3 regions of the Enterobacter sp. PL_is511 genome follow, and region 3 is predicted to be linked to each of the others. Evidence: riboswitches for the same ligand, from Rfam matches in the RefSeq annotation. Region 3 holds a riboswitch; each other region holds the start of a gene.

Region 1 (6,693 bases), on a different contig from region 3:
GCCAGCACGGTATGAACGCCGTTGCGATGACGGGTATGCTGCGCCAGCAGGATGGAATCCTCCCGGCGGATAGCGACGATGATGCACGGCGCAATCTGCGGATAGTAGCGTTCGCGGCAGTGGTTGCAGAGCATCGCCCACTCGGTTTTGCTCGGACGCATGGTATGGCCGCAATAGCCGCAGTATTTATGCGAGCGGTAAAACTCCGCCAGCTGCACGCCGCGCCCCGCCAGCTGGAACAGCCCGACATCCAGATCCAGCACCTGGCGCACAGATCCCATATCCTGGCGGCGGGGCTGTTGGATCAACCACACGGGCTCACCCTGCCACTCGCCGATCTGTAGCGCTGGCTGGCCAGCAAGATCAAACGTCTCAGCTGCGCCATAGGGGATTTCCCCGGCAGGGAGCCATAATTTTTGTTCGTGACTGACGATCCACCAACCAAGATCTGATTTTTCAATAATACGATCCATATCTATTGCACTACCTTCGCTTCACTGACATGTTGTTAGCATTGTGGTTACATTCTGGATAAGCAGATTCAATCCTACATTTTGCGGAGTCGACCATGTTAAACCAGCTGGAAAGCCTGACTGAGCGCGTTAGAGGAAGTAACAAACTGGTGGATCGCTGGCTACATGTGCGCAAGCATCTACTCGTGGCTTATTACAATCTGGTCGGCATTAAGCCTGGCAAAGAATCGTTTATGCGACTGAATGAAAAAGCGCTGGATGATTTTTGTCAGGGCCTGGTCGACTATCTGTCCGACGGCCATTTCAATATTTATGAACGCATTATCCGCGAAATGGAAGGGACAACACCGTATTTAGCAGCCAGCAAGCTCTATCCGCTGCTGGAAGCCAACACCCAGCAGATCATGGATTACTATGATTCCGCGCTCGAGAACGCCATCGATCACGATAACTATCTTGAGTTTCAGCGGGCGCTATCCGACCTCGGTGAAGCGCTGGAAGAGCGATTCACGCTGGAAGATAAGCTGATCGCCCTCGTGCTGGACAATGATTTGAACATCAGTAACGAAGAGAACGTCGCGCGCCCTGCTTGAGTTCTTCACCGTTAACGAGTAATTTACAACCATTCGCCCCTCTCACGAGGGGGATTTTTCTTGTCGGAGTGCCCAGCGCCTGAAAGCGCGGGCTGAGACCGTTAATTCGGGATCCGCGGAACCTGATCAGGCTAATACCTGCGAAGGGAACAAGAGTCACACTGCTGTTGTATCGCTCCCCGGGCGATCCTCTCTTGCTTCATCCGTCGTCTGACAAGCCATGTCCTTCACTTTTGGAATGAGCTATGTCTACTGCAAAACTGACCCGCCGCGAACAGCGCGCACAGGCCCAACACTTCATCGACACCCTGGAAGGCACCGCTTTCCCGAACTCGAAACGCATCTACATTTCCGGCTCGCAGGCCGATATCCGCGTCCCGATGCGCGAAATCCAGCTCAGCCCGACGCTTATCGGCGGCAGCAAAGAGAATCCGCAGTACGAAGACAACGAAGCCGTGCCGGTGTATGACACCTCCGGTCCGTACGGCGACCCTGATGTTGCCATCAACGTCCAGCAGGGTCTGGCTAAGCTGCGCCAGCCGTGGATTGATGCGCGCAACGACTGCGAGGAACTGAGCGTGCGCAGCTCTGCGTACACCAAAGAGCGCCTGGCCGACGACGGTCTGGACGAGCTGCGCTTTACCGGCCTGCTGACGCCAAAACGCGCTAAAGCGGGCAAATGCGTGACCCAGCTGCACTACGCCCGCCAGGGCATCGTCACGCCGGAAATGGAATTCATCGCCATCCGCGAAAACATGGGTCGCGAGCGCATCCGTAGCGAAGTGCTGCGCTATCAGCATCCGGGTGAAGGCTTTGGCGCTCGCCTGCCGGAGAACATCACGCCGGAGTTTGTGCGTGACGAAGTGGCCGCCGGGCGCGCGATTATCCCCGCCAACATTAACCACCCGGAATCCGAGCCGATGATTATCGGCCGCAACTTCCTGGTGAAGGTCAACGCGAACATCGGTAACTCGGCCGTGACCTCCTCCATCGAAGAAGAGGTGGAAAAGCTGGTCTGGTCCACGCGCTGGGGCGCGGACACGGTAATGGACCTCTCCACCGGCCGCTATATTCACGAAACCCGCGAATGGATCCTGCGTAACAGCCCGGTACCGATTGGCACCGTCCCGATTTATCAGGCGCTGGAGAAGGTCAACGGCATTGCCGAAGACCTGACCTGGGAAGCGTTCCGCGACACGCTGCTGGAGCAAGCCGAGCAGGGCGTGGACTACTTCACCATTCACGCGGGCGTGCTGCTGCGCTACGTGCCGATGACGGCGAAGCGTCTGACCGGTATCGTCTCGCGCGGCGGTTCCATCATGGCGAAGTGGTGCCTGTCCCATCACCAGGAAAACTTCCTCTATGAACACTTCCGCGAGATCTGCGAAATCTGCGCCGCCTATGACGTCTCCCTGTCGCTGGGCGACGGCCTGCGTCCGGGCTCCATCCGCGACGCCAACGACGAAGCGCAGTTTGCCGAGCTGCACACGCTGGGCGAGCTGACTAAAATCGCCTGGGAGTATGACGTGCAGGTGATGATTGAAGGCCCGGGACACGTGCCGATGCAGATGATCCGCCGCAACATGACCGAAGAGCTGGAGCACTGCCATGAGGCCCCGTTCTATACCCTGGGACCGTTGACCACCGATATTGCGCCGGGCTATGACCACTTCACCTCAGGCATTGGCGCGGCGATGATCGGCTGGTTCGGCTGCGCCATGCTCTGCTACGTGACGCCGAAAGAGCACCTCGGCCTGCCAAACAAAGAGGACGTGAAGCAGGGGCTGATTACCTACAAAATTGCCGCCCACGCGGCGGATCTGGCCAAAGGCCACCCGGGGGCGCAAATCCGCGATAACGCCATGTCGAAGGCGCGCTTTGAATTCCGCTGGGAAGACCAGTTCAACCTGGCGCTGGATCCGTTCACCGCCCGCGCCTATCACGATGAGACCCTGCCGCAGGAATCAGGCAAAGTCGCGCACTTCTGCTCTATGTGTGGGCCAAAATTCTGCTCGATGAAAATCAGCCAGGAAGTGCGTGACTACGCCGCTGCGCAAACCATTGAAGTGGGCATGGCGGACATGTCTGAAACCTTCCGCGCCAAAGGCGGCGAAATCTACCTCAAAAAAGAGGAGGCGTAATGTACCAGCCCGATTTCCCACCCGTCCCCTACCGTTTAGGGCTCTATCCGGTGGTGGACAGCGTGGCGTGGATAGAGCGACTGCTGGAGGCAGGCGTTCGCACCCTCCAGCTGCGCATCAAGGATAAGCGCGATGACGAGGTGGAAGCCGATGTGGTTGCCGCCATCGCGCTGGGGCGTCGGTATAACGCCCGCCTGTTTATCAACGACTACTGGCGGCTGGCCGTTAAGCATCAGGCTTACGGCGTGCATCTGGGTCAGGAAGACCTGGAAACAACGGATCTGAGCGCTATCCGTGAAGCCGGGCTGCGTCTTGGCGTGTCAACGCACGATGACATGGAGATCGACGTGGCCCTGGCGGCCCGTCCCTCTTACATCGCGCTGGGCCACGTCTTCCCGACGCAAACCAAGCAGATGCCCTCCGCACCGCAGGGTCTGACGCAGCTGGCGAGTCACGTTAAACGCCTTGCCGATTACCCCACCGTCGCCATCGGCGGAATCAGCCTTGAACGCGCCTCGGCGGTGCTGGAGACCGGCGTAGGCAGCATCGCCGTCGTCAGCGCCATCACCCAGGCTGCAGACTGGCAGTCCGCCACCGAACAGCTGTTACAGCTGGCAGGAGCTGGCGATGAACGATCGTGATTTTATGCGCTACAGCCGTCAGATCCTGCTGGAGGATATCGCCATCGATGGCCAGCAAAAACTGCTCGCCAGCCGGGTGCTGATTGTCGGTCTGGGCGGATTAGGCGCGCCCGCCGCGCTTTATCTGGCAGGTGCGGGCATCGGTACGCTGGTGCTGGCCGACGACGACGAGGTTCACCTCAGCAACCTGCAGCGACAAATCCTCTTTACCACCGAGGATATCAACCAGCCGAAAGCAAAAATCACCCGGCAGCGGCTGAACCAGCTAAACCCGGATATCGAGCTGATTGCCTTACAGGAGCGTCTTAGCGGTGAAAGCCTGCACCATGAAGTCGCCCTTGCCGACGTGGTGCTGGACTGTACCGACAACATGGCGACGCGCCAGGCGATCAACGCCGCGTGCGTGGCAAATCATACGCCGCTTATCACCGCCAGCGCGGTGGGGTTCGGCGGGCAGATGATGGTTCTGACGCCACCGTGGACGCAGGGCTGCTATCGCTGTCTGTGGCCGGATGATGCCGAGCCAGCGCGCAACTGCCGGACGGCGGGCATTCTGGGTCCGGTGGTCGGCGTAATGGGCACCATGCAGGCGCTGGAAGCCATCAAGCTGCTCAGCGGCATGGAGACGGAACGCAATACGCTGCGGCTGTTTGATGCCCGCTCAGCCGGCTGGCGCCAGCTGGCGTTACGCCGCGCCAGCCGCTGCCCGGTATGTGGAGGCCGCGATGCGCATTCTGTTTAACGATGAGCCGATGAGATGCGAAGACGGGCTCACCGTTGCGGTACTGCTCGACAAGCTGCGTCAGCTCAAGCCGGGAACGGCGCTGGCGCTCAATCAACAGATCCTGCCGCGCGAGCAGTGGGAACATCAGCAGGTCAATGACGGCGACCAGATCCTGCTGTTTCAGGTTATCGCAGGGGGCTGAGATGTTACGTATTGCCGATAAAGTCTTTGATTCACATCTGTTTACCGGAACCGGAAAATTCGCCTCGCCGCAGCTGATGGTGGATGCCATTCGCGAAAGCGGCAGCCAGCTGGTGACGCTGGCGCTCAAGCGCGTGGATCTGCGTCATCACAGCGATGCCATTCTGGCGCCTTTACTGGAGGCAGGCGTCACGCTGCTGCCCAACACCTCCGGTGCCAAAACGACCGAAGAGGCGATTTTCGCCGCGCAGCTGGCCCGCGAGGCGCTCGGCACCCGCTGGCTGAAGCTGGAAATTCATCCTGACGCCCGCTGGCTGCTGCCCGACCCGATTGAAACGCTGAAAGCGGCTGAAAAGCTGGTTCAGCAAGGATTTACCGTTCTGCCTTACTGCGGGGCCGACCCGGTGCTGTGCAAACGTCTCGAAGAGGTCGGCTGCGCCGCCGTCATGCCGCTGGGCGCCCCCATTGGCTCCAACCAGGGGCTGGAGACCCGTGCGATGCTGGAAATCATTATTGAGCAGGCTACCGTACCGGTGGTGGTTGATGCGGGCATTGGCGTGCCCAGCCATGCCGCACAGGCGCTGGAGATGGGCGCCGACGCGGTGCTGGTGAATACGGCCATCGCGGTTGCCGACGATCCGGTCATGATGGCGCGTGCGTTCCGCATGGCCGTAGAGGCTGGGTTGCTGGCAAGGGAGTCCGGCCCCGGCTCGCGCAGTTTCCAGGCGCAGGCCACCAGCCCGCTGACCGGTTTTCTGGAGGCGATCTCATGAGCACGTTTACCGAGCGCTGGCGGCAGCTTAACTGGGACGACATTGCCCTGCGCATCAACAGCAAAACGGCGGCTGACGTGGAGCGTGCGCTGAATGCCCGCCATCTGACCCGCGAGGATCTGATGGCCCTGCTCTCCCCGGCGGCCAGTGCGTACCTCGAACCGATGGCCCAGCGAGCACAGCGGCTCACCCGCCAGCGTTTTGGCAACACGGTGAGTTTCTACGTGCCGCTCTATCTCTCAAACCTGTGCGCCAATGACTGCACCTATTGCGGTTTCTCCATGAGCAACCGCATCAAACGTAAAACGCTCGATGAAGGTGAGATTGCCCGTGAGTGTGCGGCTATTCGTGAAATGGGCTTTGAACATCTTCTGCTGGTCACGGGCGAGCATCAGGGGAAAGTGGGAATGGACTATTTCCGTCAGCACCTTCCCGCCATTCGTCGTCAGTTTGCGTCGTTGCAGATGGAAGTTCAGCCCCTGGCGCAGGAGGAGTACGCGGAGCTCAAAACCCTCGGGCTGGACGGGGTCATGGTCTACCAGGAAACCTACCACGAGGCGACGTACGCCCGGCACCACCTGAAGGGTAAGAAACAGGATTTCTTTTTCCGGCTGGAAACGCCGGACAGGCTGGGTCGCGCCGGCATCGACAAAATCGGTCTGGGTGCGCTGATCGGGCTCTCCGACAGCTGGCGGGTGGATTGTTACATGGTGGCGGAACATTTGCTGTGGCTTCAGCAGCGCTACTGGCAGAGCCGTTATTCCATCTCCTTCCCGCGTCTGAGGCCCTGCGCGGGCGGGATTGAACCGGCTTCGCTGATGGATGAACGCCAGCTGGTGCAAACCATCTGCGCGTTTCGCCTGCTCGCTCCGGAAGTGGAATTATCGCTCTCAACGCGTGAGTCCCCGGCGTTTCGCGATCGCGTTATCCCGCTTGCGATTAACAACGTCAGCGCGTTTTCCAAAACACAGCCTGGCGGCTACGCCGACGATCATCCGGAGCTCGAGCAGTTTGCGCCGCATGATGGACGACGTCCGGAAGCGGTCGCCGCCGCTCTGACGGCGCAGGGTCTTCAGCCTGTCTGGAAAGACTGGGACAGCTGGCTGGGAAGAGCCTCGCAGTGACGTTGAAACGCTCTGCAACATCA
Region 2 (6,693 bases), on a different contig from region 3:
TCTTTCCCATCAACGCCATTCTTACCATCAACACCATCGCGCCCATCTTTACCATCAGCACCGTTAGCACCTGCTACACCTTGCACACCCTGTAAGCCTTGCGCCCCTGTAGCACCATCTTTACCATCTACCCCATCTTTACCATTAAATGCACCGCTTGCGGCTTGAGTCTGGATAGCTGTAATAGCATTGCTATTTGTCTGGATTTGAGCGCCTAAAGCAGCATCAGCAGAACTACGGGCGCTTGATTCATCTACTACAGATTGTGTTAATTGAACATTCAAGCCATTAACTTGACCTTGCAAACCGCTAATGTCTGATCGGTTTTGCATGATTTCGCCTTGCTGCGTATTGTTGAAATCATGTTGTGTCTGAATTGCATCATCTTGAAGGCGGTTAGCTTGCTTGAGATCGTCAACATCAAGATTAAGCGTATCAATGTTATTTTGCGCACCTTGCGCCCATTGAGTAGAGCCGGAGTTATCACTTGCAAAATCTACAGCGTGAGAAGCATTGATAGAACCAGCGAATACAGCACCAAACACGAAAACAGCCAGAATAGAACGTTTCATTTTATATCTCACTAATAAATAAGGATTAAATTCATTGTCAAAAGCTTTTGCAAGCGCTTAGCTTTCTAACCGATATGGAGATTAACCCTGCTATTAGTCTGTACTAAATTAGGTTAATTCTCGCGCAATTCTTTTTTTATAAGATGAATTAACTATCCAGGATTGCACATAAGTCAATGTTGATCTGGATCACGTAAAGCACTAAATGCAACAGTGTCCAGGGGTGGTGTAAGAAGACTTTCTTCAATATATACATTGCCTTATAGTTTGAATTGTTAACTATGACTCAGTGTTTAAACTATTGAAATAGATGCAAATGTCTAAATTAAGTGTATGACTTAATGAACACTTTGTGTTTCGAGTGAAATAGGGTTTATTGTCTTCTAAAAGTCACATTGAAGGGATTAAAAATTCTTATACTCAAGCCAGATTTTTAGTGATAAATGAAATGTTAATCATTTGATAATAATCGGCACTAAATATGGCTGTTTTGTAATATTCATTAATATAGAGCCTAAAAACTCTTGCAGAATTCTGACGACAATATGACCTCCTCCCAGTTGATGAATACGCCGCGATGTTAGGAGTGCCTTAATAAGTCACATGAGGACATCCCAATGAAGAAGCGACAACCGCAAGGGCACGCTTGCGTCAGCGAGCAACTTCCCCTAATCTGGAAAAAAGTATAGAGATTTAATCTTCATGACTCGGGGTGCCCCATCACTGATGGGCTGAGAAATACCCGCAACACCTGATCTGGATAATGCCAGCGTAGGGAAGTCAGATGCCTTCCCGGTCATCGCTTCTTCACGCAAGGCAGGAGCGAACCCATGCAGCCTGACCTGCTCGATTTACACGTTTTACACCACTTCCGAACCCGTTCTCCACTGACCCATTGTATGACCAACGATGTTGTACAGACCTTTACGGCCAACGTTTTGCTGGCGCTTGGCGCATCACCGGCGATGGTGATCGAGGCCGAAGAGGCCGAGCAGTTTGCCGCGATAGCCGATGCGCTGCTGGTTAACGTTGGCACGCTGACCGCGCCGCGCGCCCAGTCGATGCGTCGGGCAATAGAAAGCGCGGTGGCGGCAGGCAAACCCTGGACGCTGGACCCGGTTGCCGTTGGCGCGATCGCGTTCCGTACCCGTTTTTGCCATCAAATTCTTGCCCTGAAACCGGCTGCCATTCGCGGCAATGCCTCAGAAATCCTTGCTCTTGCCGGAATGAGCGCAGGCGGGCGCGGCGTCGATACGACCGATACCGCCGCCAGCGCGGTGCCCGCTGCTCAGGCGCTGGCCCGCCAGACCAATGCCGTTGTGGTCGTCACCGGTGAGGTGGATTACATCACTGACGGACAACGCACCCGAACGGTAACCGGCGGTGACCCGCTGATGACACGCGTGGTGGGCACCGGGTGCGCGCTCTCCGCCGTCGTCGCGGCGAGCTGCTCGCTGCCGGGCGACCGGCTGGATAATATCGCTGCTGCCTGCGGATGGATGAAGCGAGCTGGCTCATTCGCTATTGCGCAGTCTCGTGGCCCGGGCAGTTTTGCCAGCGTGTTCCTGGATGCGCTCTACACGCTGGAGGAGCAGGCATGAAGCGGATTAACGCTCTGACCATTGCCGGTACCGATCCCAGCGGCGGCGCGGGTATCCAGGCTGACCTGAAAACCTTCTCCGCGCTTGGCGCATACGGCTGTTCCGTCATCACCGCGCTGGTGGCGCAAAACACGCGCGGTGTGCAGTCGGTCTACCGTATCGAGCCGGATTTTGTTGCCGCACAGTTGGATTCGGTGTTCAGCGACGTGCGCATTGATAGCACTAAAATCGGCATGCTGGCCGAGACGGACATTGTTGAAGCGGTGGCCGAGCGGCTTAAGCGTTATGCGGTGCAAAACGTGGTGCTGGATACCGTCATGCTGGCAAAAAGCGGCGACCCGCTGCTCTCCGCCTCTGCCGTGGAAACCCTGCGTAAAAAGCTGCTGCCGCAGGTGGCGCTCATCACGCCCAATCTGCCAGAAGCCGCCGCGCTGTTAGGCACATCGCACGCGCAAACTGAACGCGAGATGAAAGCGCAGGGGAACGCGCTGTTGGCAATGGGCTGCGGTGCGGTGCTGATGAAGGGCGGGCATCTGGATGACGCGGAAAGCCCGGACTGGCTTTTCACCCGCGACGGCGAAGTGCGCTTTACCGCGCCGCGCGTGCAGACCAAAAATACCCACGGCACGGGCTGTACGCTTTCGGCCGCGCTGGCGGCGCTGCGTCCACGGCATGACGGCTGGGCCGATACGGTGCGCGAAGCGAAAGCCTGGCTCTCGGCGGCGCTGGCGAAAGCCGATACTCTGGAAGTGGGTCACGGTATTGGGCCGGTTCATCATTTTCATGCATGGTGGTAAGCCAGTATACTGGCAGAATACATCACGCCTGAGAAAACAGAGATGGAACAAGCGCATACCCGGTTAATCGCTCAACTGAATGAACGGATCGCCGCGCCCGATAACACGCCGCTGTACCTGAAGTTTGCCGAAACGGTAAAAAATGCGGTGCGCAGCGGGGTGCTGGAGCACGGGAATATTTTGCCCGGCGAGCGCGATCTGAGCCAGTTGACCGGGGTGTCACGCATCACCGTGCGTAAAGCGATGCAGGCGCTGGAGGAAGAGGGCGTGGTGACGCGCGCCCGTGGCTACGGGACGCAAATCAACAATATCTTCGAATATTCGCTTAAAGAGGCGCGCGGCTTTTCCCAGCAGGTGGTGCTTCGCGGTCAAAAGCCCAATACGCTATGGGTCAACAAGCGGGTGGTGAAGTGCCCGGAAGAGGTGGCGAACCACCTGTCGATTCTTCCGGACAGCGAGGTCTTTTTGCTCAAGCGCATTCGCTATGTGGATGACGATGCGGTGTCGATAGAAGAGTCCTGGGTGCCGGTTGGGCTCATTCCCGATCCGGATGCGATTGGCATTTCGCTATACGACTACTTCCGCAGTCAGAATATTTTCCCGCAGCGCACCCGTTCACGGGTCAGCGCCCGTATGCCGGACAGCGAGTTTCAGGCGCACATTAAGATGGACGAAAAAATACCGGTGCTGGTGATCAAGCAGGTCGCGCTTGACCAGCAGCACCGGCCGATTGAGTACAGCATCAGCTACTGTCGCAGCGATCTATACGTCTTTGTGTGCGAGGAGTAATTCGTCGCGAGTCGGGGCGCAATCTCCGCCTCGGTGGCTGACTACCCAGGACGCCACGGCATTCCCCAGCAGAACGGCGTCTGCCAGTGACCATCCCGCCGCCAGCCCGGCAAGCGTGCCGCCCGCGTGGCTGTCGCCAGCGCCAATGGTGTCCACGACCGTCGCCGGGAACGCCGGAACAACGCCCGAGCTCCCGGCGTCATACCAGGCCGCACCGTCTTTATCGTGGCGCACAATCAGTGCGGCCCGGAAACGCTGCTGCCACTCTGCACCCAGGTTTTCAGCCACGACACCCAGCTGCCCGGCTGCGATCTCCGCTTCCTGACGATTAAGGGACACGATTGGCCTGCAGGCCATAATTCGCGCCATCAGCGCGTCGGGGATATCCGCAATACGGGGGCCGAAATCGATGAAGGCCGTCACGTCCTGTAATCCCTCCAGCCAGCCTGTCAGCAGTTCACCGCACGGTGAGGCCAACTGATAGCCGGACAAATACACCAGGCTGTTTTGCGGGACGTGAAGCGCATCCAGCCAGCGCTGCTGCCATTGGTTCTCCACGCCGCTAAAGGACATAAAGGTGCGCTCGCCGTCTGGCTCCACCAGCGCGAGGCACCAGCCGTTATCGCCGGTTTCAGCCTCAATGGCGCTGTGCAGATCCTGCTTCGCCATGGCGTTGCGAATAATGTCCGCCCACACGCCGTGGCCGACGGGCAGGGCGTTTTGCGCCGTAATGCCGAGCCGTTTCAGGGCGATGGCAATGTTCAGCGCGCAGCCGCCGATATTCACCCCCTGCTGTTTGAGCTCGATATCGCACCCGCGCCAGGGCAGGGCGTAGGCGTCGGCGATGACGTCAATCACCGCTGCGCCCAGCACCGTCACCGGGCGCGTGGCGTGCAGATTGTCGAGACGTTGGGCAAATGCATTCATAGGCCCTCCCTTTGCTCCCTGAAGTGCAGCAGTTTCTCGCAATAGTGGCCGAAATCGAGCCGGTTGACGGCGTCGAGTTCAGCTTTGAGCGCCGGGTCAATCGCCTGCACGCCGTGGAGCGCACCGCAGATGGCCGTCGCCATCGCGCCAATGGTGTCGGTATCGCCGCCCAGATTGGCGCATAAAATGGCGCAGCGGTTCGGGTCGGTTCCCGCCAGTTCGACCATCGCAATAGCTGCCGGAACGGACTCAATGGTGCTGGTTCCGGCCCCCACGAGCTGGTACACCTGCTCGCTGGCGGACTCAATCCCGTTGGCTTCCCGCACGGTCTTAAGGGCCAGCTCAATACGCGCCGCCAGCGACGCGCTGAAGGTGGTGGTTTTCGCCTCCTGCGCATAGCGGGCAATACCCGGCAGGGCATCGACGATGTTCTGCCAGCTTTCGCCGTCGATGGCACGGGAAACCGCCCAGGCAATCACCACCGCGCCGGCAATGGCGAGATCGGATTTATGGGTCGGGCTGGAGGCCTGCGCCACCTGCTCAACAAAGTGTTCCAGACGCGTGGCCGGGAGCAGGCAGCCCAGCGGGGAGGCGCGCATCGCCGCCCCGTTGGTCACGCCGTTGTTTTCCAGTTCGCTGACCGGCTTCCCGTCGCGAATCGCGTTAAGCGCGATTTTGGAGGTCGGGCCGAGCACGTTCTTATTGAACGCGTCGAAGTCGAGCGCCCAGCGCAGAATATGCTTGCCGATAATGTCCGGGTTAATCTCCCCGTCGCACTCGACGATCGCGTCCGCCAGGCACAGCGCCATTGAGGTATCGTCGGTGAACTCTGCCTGTTTGAAATAGCAGGCCGCATTATTCTCTGCCGGGCCGGGTAAAAAGCGGTCGATCCAGCCGAAGTGCGCTTTGACGCGCTTTCTCGGCCACAGCTCCGACGGCATGCCCATCGCATCCCCTAACGCCTGCCCGTAAAGGGCCCCGAGAACACGTTCTTGTTTCATTTAACTTCCCCTTGTGTCAGCGCGGCATCGCCATCAACCACCTCAATTGCGGTGATCTCTTTATCCGATTCGCGGAAAAACAGCATAAACAGCACGGCAATCACGGCAATCATGATTGCACCAAACGCCCACATTCCGGCCCAGTTGAAGGTCAGCCCATTCACCGGCTCTTTGTATGCGAACATTTTTTCCATCATCACGCCGCCCAGGCGATAACCCAGCAGGCTACCAAAGCCCTGGCAGCACAGCGTAATCAGGCCCTGCGCGGCGGTGCGCATGTGCACCGGCGCTTTTTTATCCACGTAGATATACGCGGTAACGTAGTAGAAGTCGTAGCTCACGCCGTGCAGCAGAATGCCGAGGAACAGCAGGGCGTAGGTAAAGTACTGTTCTGCACCGCCGTAAACGAAGAATCCGTAGCGGATAGCGGCCGTGATCAGACCCAGCAGTAAGACCTTCTTAATACCAAAGCGTTTGGTAAAGAACGGCAGCGCCAGCATAAAGAAGATTTCGGAGAACTGGCCGAGCGTCATCCAGCCGGTGGCGTTTTTCATTCCCACTTCGGTGAGATAGCCGTTGGCGAAGATGTAGTAGAAGGCCAGCGGCATGGCGAACAGGAACGAGCAGAAGAAGAACACCAGGAAGTTTTTGTCGCGCAGCAGGATCAGCGCGTCCAGCCCCAGCATCACCTTGAAGTCCAGCTTGCCGGTGCTCTTCGGCGGGGTGTTCGGCAGGAACAGGGCAAACACGCCGAGCAGGGCTGAGCTGGCTGCGGTCATCAGCAGCGGAATATTGGTATCGGAAATATCGCTGTAGCCCAGCATCTGCGGCAGGAATCCGCACGCCAGCCCGGAGGCGATCCAGCCGATGGTGCCCATCACGCGGATACGCGGGAAATCGGCCTCTACGTCATCCACGTTGGCGAAGGCAATGCTGTTGGTCAGCGCGATGGTCGGCATATAGGTCAGGGAGTAAACCAGCAGCAGCGGGAAGAAGGTGCTGAACT
Region 3 (6,693 bases):
GCTGTTGAACAGCAAAAAGAAGCCTGTCGCCAGCACGATCCCCGGCATCGCCAGAATCAGCATGCCCGTCAGCTCCAGCATTTGTCCGGCTTTTTGCGCCTGGCGGGCGTAAAGCTCACGGCTGCTCCACAGCAGCATCATGGTCAGGATGACGCACAGTAATCCGGCAGCCAGCGCGATACGCAGCGAGGTCCAGGTGGCCTGCCAGAGGACGGGCTGTTGCAGGACAGACAGGAGATTGAGGTTCAGTCCGTCAACGATAACGGCCAGCAGCGGCGGCAACAGCAGCAGGAGCGCCAGCCCGATCAGGACAAAATCGCTGACGCGGCTGTGCAGGCTGTCCTGCGGATCGCGCCAGCCGGTTATTTGATGACTGCCAGCGGGAATGGCTTTACTCAGCCGCTGGCTCAACAGCACCAGTGCAAGGCAGCATGCCATCTGGACTATCGCCAGCAGCGCGGCGCGACCGGGATCGTAGTCGTAACTCAGCGCCTGGTAAATCGCCAGCTCAATGGTGGTGGCCTGCGGCCCGCCGCCGAGCGACAGCACGGTGGCAAAGCTGGCAAAGCAGAGCATGAAGATTAATGCCGCCACGGGCGGGAGCTGGCGGCGCAGCCACGGCCATTCGACAAAGCGGAAGAACGACACGCCGCGCATGCCGAGCTGGGCGGCAACCTGACGCTGTTCGCCGGGAATGTTCTCCAGCGCCTGCAAGAAGAGGCGCGTTGCCATCGGCATATTGAAAAAGACGTGTGCCAGCAGGATGCCCTGCAGCCCGTAAGGCGAGAATGACCATTCCAGACCAAGCTGGCCGAACAGCGATGCCAGCCAGCCCTGGCGACCGTAAACGCTCAAAATGCCGAATACCGCCACCAGCACGGGCAGGATCAGCGTCATGGCGCACAGGCGCAGCAGGGCCTGCCTGCCGGGGAAACGCCGCCGATACAGGGCGCGCGCCAGAAAAATGGCCGGGATCACCGACAGCAGGGCAGAAAGCGACGCCTGCCAGAAGGAGAACCGGATAACGTGCCAGAGGTAGCTGTCGTGCCAGAGGGCGAGCAGATCGCTCTCTGGCGCGTTGAACCACAGTGCAAGAAAAGCCCCCAGGCTGACCACCACCATCACTATGGCGGCGAGCAGCCCGGGCAGTAGCCAGCCGGGAATTAGCGGCTGACGGCGCGTTGCCATTCACTTACCCATGCTGCACGCTGCGCGGCGACCTGCTGCGGCGTAAACTCCAGCGAGGTTGTTGGTTTGGTCAGCTGCTCAAAACCTGCTGGAAGCGCAACGTTAGTGACCGGATACATCCAGTTGCCTGCGGGAATCGCATTCTGGAACGCCGGTGAAACCATGAACTTCAGGAACTTCTCGGCCAGCTCCGGCTGTTTGCTGGCGGCGGTACGCGCGGCCACTTCCACCTGCAGATAGTGCCCTTCAGTGAAATTCGCCGCAGCGTAGTTGTCTTTCTTCTCGGCGATAATGTGGTAGGCCGGAGAGGTGGTGTAGCTCAGCACCAGGTCGCTTTCGCCTTTCAGGAACAGACCATAGGCTTCGCTCCAGCCCTTGGTCACGGTGACGGTTTTGGCGGCCAGCTTCTGCCACGCTTCCGGCGCCTTATCCCCGTAAACCTTTTGCATCCACAGCAGCAGGCCCAGCCCCGGCGTGCTGGTACGCGGATCTTCATAAATCACGCGCCACTTCTGGTCACTTTCCACCAGCTCTTTCAGACTCTTCGGCGGGTTTTTCAGCTTATTTTTGTCATAAACAAAAGCAAAGTAGCCGTAATCGAACGGCACAAAGGTGTCGTTCTTCCAGCCGCCAGGCACATTAACGGCATCTGCCGCGACGCCGCTTTTGGCAAACAGTTTGGTCTGCGAGGCGGCGTCCAGCAGGTTGTTATCCAGCCCGAGCACCACGTCAGCCTTGCTGTTTTTCCCTTCCATACGCAGGCGGTTGAGCAGCGACACGCCATCTTCCAGTGCGACGAACTTCAGCTCGCAGTTGCAGTCGGCTTCAAAGGCTTTTTTGACTACCGGGCCAGGGCCCCAGTCGGCAGAGAAGGAGTCATAGGTGTAGACCGTCAGGACGGGCTTCGCAAAAGCAGGCAGCGCAAACAGCGCCAGCAGGGGGAGAACTTTTTTTAACACTTTGCACCTCAAAGTTGAGTGGCAAAGGATTTTGAGCGACAGCCTCAAATCCCTTCGCCGGCGTTATCCGGATCAGGTTCGACGGGTATTATCTCAGCGCACATCTGTGATGCAGCACCCCGTTGAGAACGGCGCTATTGTAATGATTTGGTGAATATTACGAAAGCGTTATGGCTCCGGGGGCGCAAACCAGGCGGATTTAAAATCAAACCAGCCCAGGGTATTCATCCGCAGGCCGCGCATACTGCGCTGACCCTGGATCATCAGCCAGTGGTGGATTAACGGGACGATGGTCTGTTCGGCCAGTAGCTGCTGGCACCACACGGCAAGATTCATCTCGCCCGCGCGCCACTGGGCGGCATCCTGCTGCCAGTCACGGTCGATGCAGTGCTGGATCAGCGGGACTTCATACAGGTGCGAGAAGAGCGAGAAATCGAGCGGCAGGGTGAAGTTGGCGCTGTTAAGCCAGATATCACTGGTGATATCCCCCTGGTGCCATTCGTCATAGTCAACTTCCCTGACCTCCAGCGTTACTCCTTCGGCTGCCAGTAGTCGGGTCATGATCCTCGCGATAAAACGATGCTCCACGTGCTCGCGGTAGTAGGTCAAGGTGATGGACTCCAGCCCTGCGGGCTTGTCGCAGTGCGACGGGCGGGCGTGGTGCCAGCGCGGAAGCAGGCCGTAGGCCGGGAACCAGTATGTCTGGTACTGCGCTTCCGCATGGTAGATCAGATTGGCAGGGGACAACACGTGGCTGATCCACTTGCGGACGGCCTGGTTTGCCCCGCGGTGGGTGCGGCGGTCAAAGAGGAGATAGTAGCATCCCTCCTCCAGGCGACTCTCCACGGCTTTTTCTCCCGTGGTGGGGCCTTCAAGCGTCAGCCCGCAGCTCAGGTCTTCATTGAGATCCGGCAATACCCACACGTTGACTTCGTCGATCAGCGCCCGATAGCCAAAGTAGTCATCGAACGCGCGGATTTTCAGCTGGTTGCTGTTATTGCGGGACACGGAGTAGGGCCCGGTGCCAATCGGCAGGCTGGCAAAATTGTTCATCGATTCCCACTCGCCGGGCAAAATCATCGACGGCACGTAGCCCAGCAGCCAGGGAAGCCACTTATCCTGCTGCGACAGCTCGATATCCAGCGTCCAGGCCGTGGGGGAGTGGATACGCGAAATATGCGAGTAGAGCGGCAGCCTTCGGACGCGTTCCAGAGAGGCGATGACGTCGTGCATCTCCAGCTCGCGACCATGGTGAAAGTGAATGCCGGGGCGTAAAAAAAAGCGCCAATGAAGAGGAGAAAGTTGCTGCCAGTGGTGCGCGATATCCGCTTCCAGTTCCCCGTTTTCCTCATTTATCCGCGTCAGACCGCTGAAGATTTGCCGGGCCATATGGGTTTCTGAGCGGCGTAACGCCGTGCCGGGCAGCAGATTTTTCATTGGACGATAGTAGAGCACCCGCAGGATGTGCCGCCCCTGACGAAAACTGCGTCCGAGATGGGAAACCAGCATCTGGCGCACGGCGGCTTTGTCGCCCACCAGCTGGACCAGCTGATCGATGCGGTCCTGCTCGAGCAGGTCTTCCGCGCGCTGCTGCTGTAGCGCCAGCCCGGTATAGAGAAAGGTCAACCGCGAACGTTTGCCGCGTCCCGCCTCAGCTTCCCAGCTTAACCAACCCTGTTGCTGCATGGTGTTGAGCAGCGTGCGCATATGACGGCGGGAATAGCTAAGCAGGTCAGCCAGCTCGTTGAGCGTGGTCTCCTGCGATTGCCCCTCGCAGCACTGCCAGAGGCGGATAAACTGTTGTTGCAGACGACCGGAAGGCATAAAAGAGGAACTCCTGACAAAAAACCAGCAATTTATTTATCCCTATATTAGGCCAATAATTCTCCTCGATGAAGTGAGGAGGTAAATTATGAAGAGGTCTACCGCACGTCAGTTTTATCAGCAGTACTTTTCAGCGACAAAAGGATCGTCCTGGCTGGCCCGCCAGTGTGCAGAGCAACGGCTGAAAACGTTAGAAGAATTGATGCAGTGGGACGTTACAACACCGACCTCTTCCCGCTAACTCGCCTCGATCATGTGTGACTGAGTATTGGTGCTTATCACCCGCCAGCAAAATGTTTTTGCTGGCTTTTTTCGTTTATTCTTTCACCCGATTTTGATTCGCTTTCACAAGGACTTGCGCATGCTGTGGTTGATGACGATGGGGCGACGCCTGAACGGCGTGTATGCCGCTTTTATGCTGGTGGCCTTTATGATGGGCGTGGCGGGGGCGCTGCAGGCGCCGACGCTGAGCCTGTTTCTCAGCCGCGAGGTGGGGGCACAGCCGTTTTGGGTCGGCCTGTTTTATACCGTTAACGCCATTGCCGGGATCCTGGTCAGCCTCGCGCTGGCGAAACGATCGGACAGCCAGGGCGATCGCCGCAGGCTGATCCTCTTTTGCTGCACCATGGCGGTGGGCAACGCGCTGCTCTTCGCCTTTAACCGTCATTATCTGACGCTCATTACCTGCGGCGTGCTGCTGGCGTCACTGGCGAACACCGCCATGCCGCAGCTGTTCGCGCTGGCCCGTGAATATGCGGATAACTCGGCGCGGGAAGTGGTGATGTTCAGCTCGGTGATGCGTGCCCAGCTCTCGCTGGCGTGGGTCATTGGCCCGCCGCTGGCCTTCATGCTGGCGTTGAACTACGGCTTTACCACCATGTTCTCCATCGCCGCCGGGATTTTTGTCATCAGCCTGGCATTGATTGCCTTCGCGCTGCCGTCCGTGGCGCGCGTCGAACAGGCAACGGATAAACCTGTCACCGAGGTGAGCGGCTGGCAGGACAAAAACGTCCGCATGCTGTTTATTGCCTCCACGCTGATGTGGACCTGCAACACGATGTACATTATCGATATGCCGCTGTGGATCAGCAGCGATCTGGGTTTACCGGACAAACTCGCCGGGATCCTAATGGGAACCGCGGCCGGGCTGGAGATCCCGGCGATGATTCTGGCGGGTTACTACGTTAAGCGCTTTGGAAAGCGTCGGATGATGATCGTTGCCGTGGCGGCCGGGGTGCTGTTCTACGCGGGGCTGATCCTTTTCCATTCGCGTGAAGCGTTGCTGGCGCTGCAGCTGTTTAACGCCGTGTTTATCGGGATTGTTGCCGGGATCGGCATGCTCTGGTTTCAGGATCTCATGCCCGGTCGTGCCGGCTCGGCGACCACGCTTTTTACCAACAGTATTTCAACCGGGGTGATTCTGGCAGGCGTGATTCAGGGGGCGCTGGCGCAAAGCTATGGGCATGCGTCTGTCTACTGGATGATTGCGGCGCTTTCTGTCGTGACGCTTCTGCTGACCTGCCGCGTAAAAGACGTGTGATCGGATGAATGAAACGGAGCCCGGGAACGCCGGGCTCTGCGAACCGTATTATTCTGAACACTGATACTTACGCTGCGCGCGTAGCGTCAGGTACATATGAACGAGGCCCATGAAACCGTGTGCCCAGAAATATGTCTCAACAAAGACCGTCAGAAATTTATGCAAATTTAAGGCGGATTCTGTGACGGACGAAACGGGTCCGAGCGTGGCGTTCAGCACGAACCAGGCCGCGCCGCAGAGTGCAACGCCCAGCAGCGCCAGCACGCCCAAACCTTGCACCGTTGCCGCCATACCGCCGGCATGCGCGTCAGGAAGCTGGCGCTGCGTGAGGGTGCGAATATCGTCAACGATTCCGCGAAAATCCAGCGCCAGCCAGGCGAAGTAATATTTAAATCCGCGCTGGGTTAACATCCATGCCATCATGGCAATGCCACAAAAAATTAAACCAAACCCGGAAATAATATGCATCCAGGTGACAATTCCGTTCAGCCCGGAGTCGTGGAGGGCTTCACTTTCGGTGAAATTAGAATTGATGATCTGGACCAGCACCAGTACGGCCACAAGAATGTGCAGTACGCGAAGAAAGGGTGTTTCTTTATGGGGGAGCGTATTGCGTAGCGTTGGGTTCATCGCTTTTTACCTCAATAATGAGAGAGCTGATGCGATGCAGTGTGACGCAGATTAATTAACGAAACCTTAACGGTGGGTTGCGTCACACTGTATTTATGCGTTCCGATTAGCGAGCAGGATCAATATGCGTCATCACATTCAGCACATTGAATTTTTGCATCACGTTGTTTCTGGCATTGACGGCAATCTGATGCCCTTCTTTTACGCTTAATTCGCCGTTAACTTCCAGATGGACATCGACAAGGGCTAAATCGCCCATCTTGCGGGTTTTTAAATCATGGAGTCCGGTGACACCCTCGGTGGAGAGAAGACAGTTTTTGATATCATGCTCCAGCTCGGGTTCAAGCGAACGGTCCATCAGGTCGTGCAGGGCATCGGCAGAGAATTTGTAACCCATATGGGCGATAAATATCCCAACAATCAGGGCCGCAATCAGGTCCATCGCGTGAAAACCCACTAAATTCCCGGCAATACCGATGGCGACAACCACTGACGAGGCTGCGTCAGAGCGGGCATGCCAGGCATTGGCTATCAGCAGCGAGGACTGAATAC

Evidence for each region. A riboswitch is a leader RNA that binds a small molecule or an ion and turns the genes downstream of it on or off. The one in region 3 is predicted to bind thiamine pyrophosphate.
Region 1: another riboswitch for thiamine pyrophosphate. It lies ahead of thiC (phosphomethylpyrimidine synthase ThiC); the one in region 3 lies ahead of thiB (thiamine ABC transporter substrate binding subunit).
Region 2: another riboswitch for thiamine pyrophosphate. It lies ahead of thiM (hydroxyethylthiazole kinase); the one in region 3 lies ahead of thiB (thiamine ABC transporter substrate binding subunit).

The regions. Positions count from the first base shown of each region.
Region 1 is NZ_JBVPGP010000009.1:7,370-14,062, forward strand. It holds gene nudC (NAD(+) diphosphatase) at 1-473, opposite strand, end outside; gene AC0TN7_RS00270 (Rsd/AlgQ family anti-sigma factor) at 569-1,066, shown strand; TPP riboswitch at 1,121-1,232, shown strand; gene thiC (phosphomethylpyrimidine synthase ThiC) at 1,312-3,207, shown strand; gene thiE (thiamine phosphate synthase) at 3,207-3,848, shown strand; gene AC0TN7_RS00285 (HesA/MoeB/ThiF family protein) at 3,835-4,590, shown strand; gene thiS (sulfur carrier protein ThiS) at 4,574-4,774, shown strand; gene thiG (thiazole synthase) at 4,776-5,546, shown strand; gene thiH (2-iminoacetate synthase ThiH) at 5,543-6,670, shown strand.
Region 2 is NZ_JBVPGP010000016.1:91,051-97,743, reverse strand. It holds gene AC0TN7_RS03615 (YadA C-terminal domain-containing protein) at 1-572, opposite strand, end outside; TPP riboswitch at 1,271-1,367, shown strand; gene thiM (hydroxyethylthiazole kinase) at 1,403-2,173, shown strand; gene thiD (bifunctional hydroxymethylpyrimidine kinase/phosphomethylpyrimidine kinase) at 2,170-2,970, shown strand; gene AC0TN7_RS03600 (GntR family transcriptional regulator) at 3,013-3,759, shown strand; gene AC0TN7_RS03595 (PfkB family carbohydrate kinase) at 3,733-4,686, opposite strand; gene AC0TN7_RS03590 (ADP-ribosylglycohydrolase family protein) at 4,683-5,687, opposite strand; gene AC0TN7_RS03585 (nucleoside permease) at 5,684-6,693, opposite strand, start outside.
Region 3 is NZ_JBVPGP010000022.1:92,537-99,229, forward strand. It holds gene thiP (thiamine/thiamine pyrophosphate ABC transporter permease ThiP) at 1-1,188, opposite strand, end outside; gene thiB (thiamine ABC transporter substrate binding subunit) at 1,164-2,147, opposite strand; TPP riboswitch at 2,179-2,279, opposite strand; gene sgrR (HTH-type transcriptional regulator SgrR) at 2,316-3,971, opposite strand; gene sgrT (glucose uptake inhibitor SgrT) at 4,060-4,212, shown strand; gene AC0TN7_RS11510 (sugar efflux transporter) at 4,333-5,511, shown strand; gene AC0TN7_RS11515 (cytochrome b/b6 domain-containing protein) at 5,560-6,141, opposite strand; gene AC0TN7_RS11520 (cation diffusion facilitator family transporter) at 6,248-6,693, opposite strand, start outside.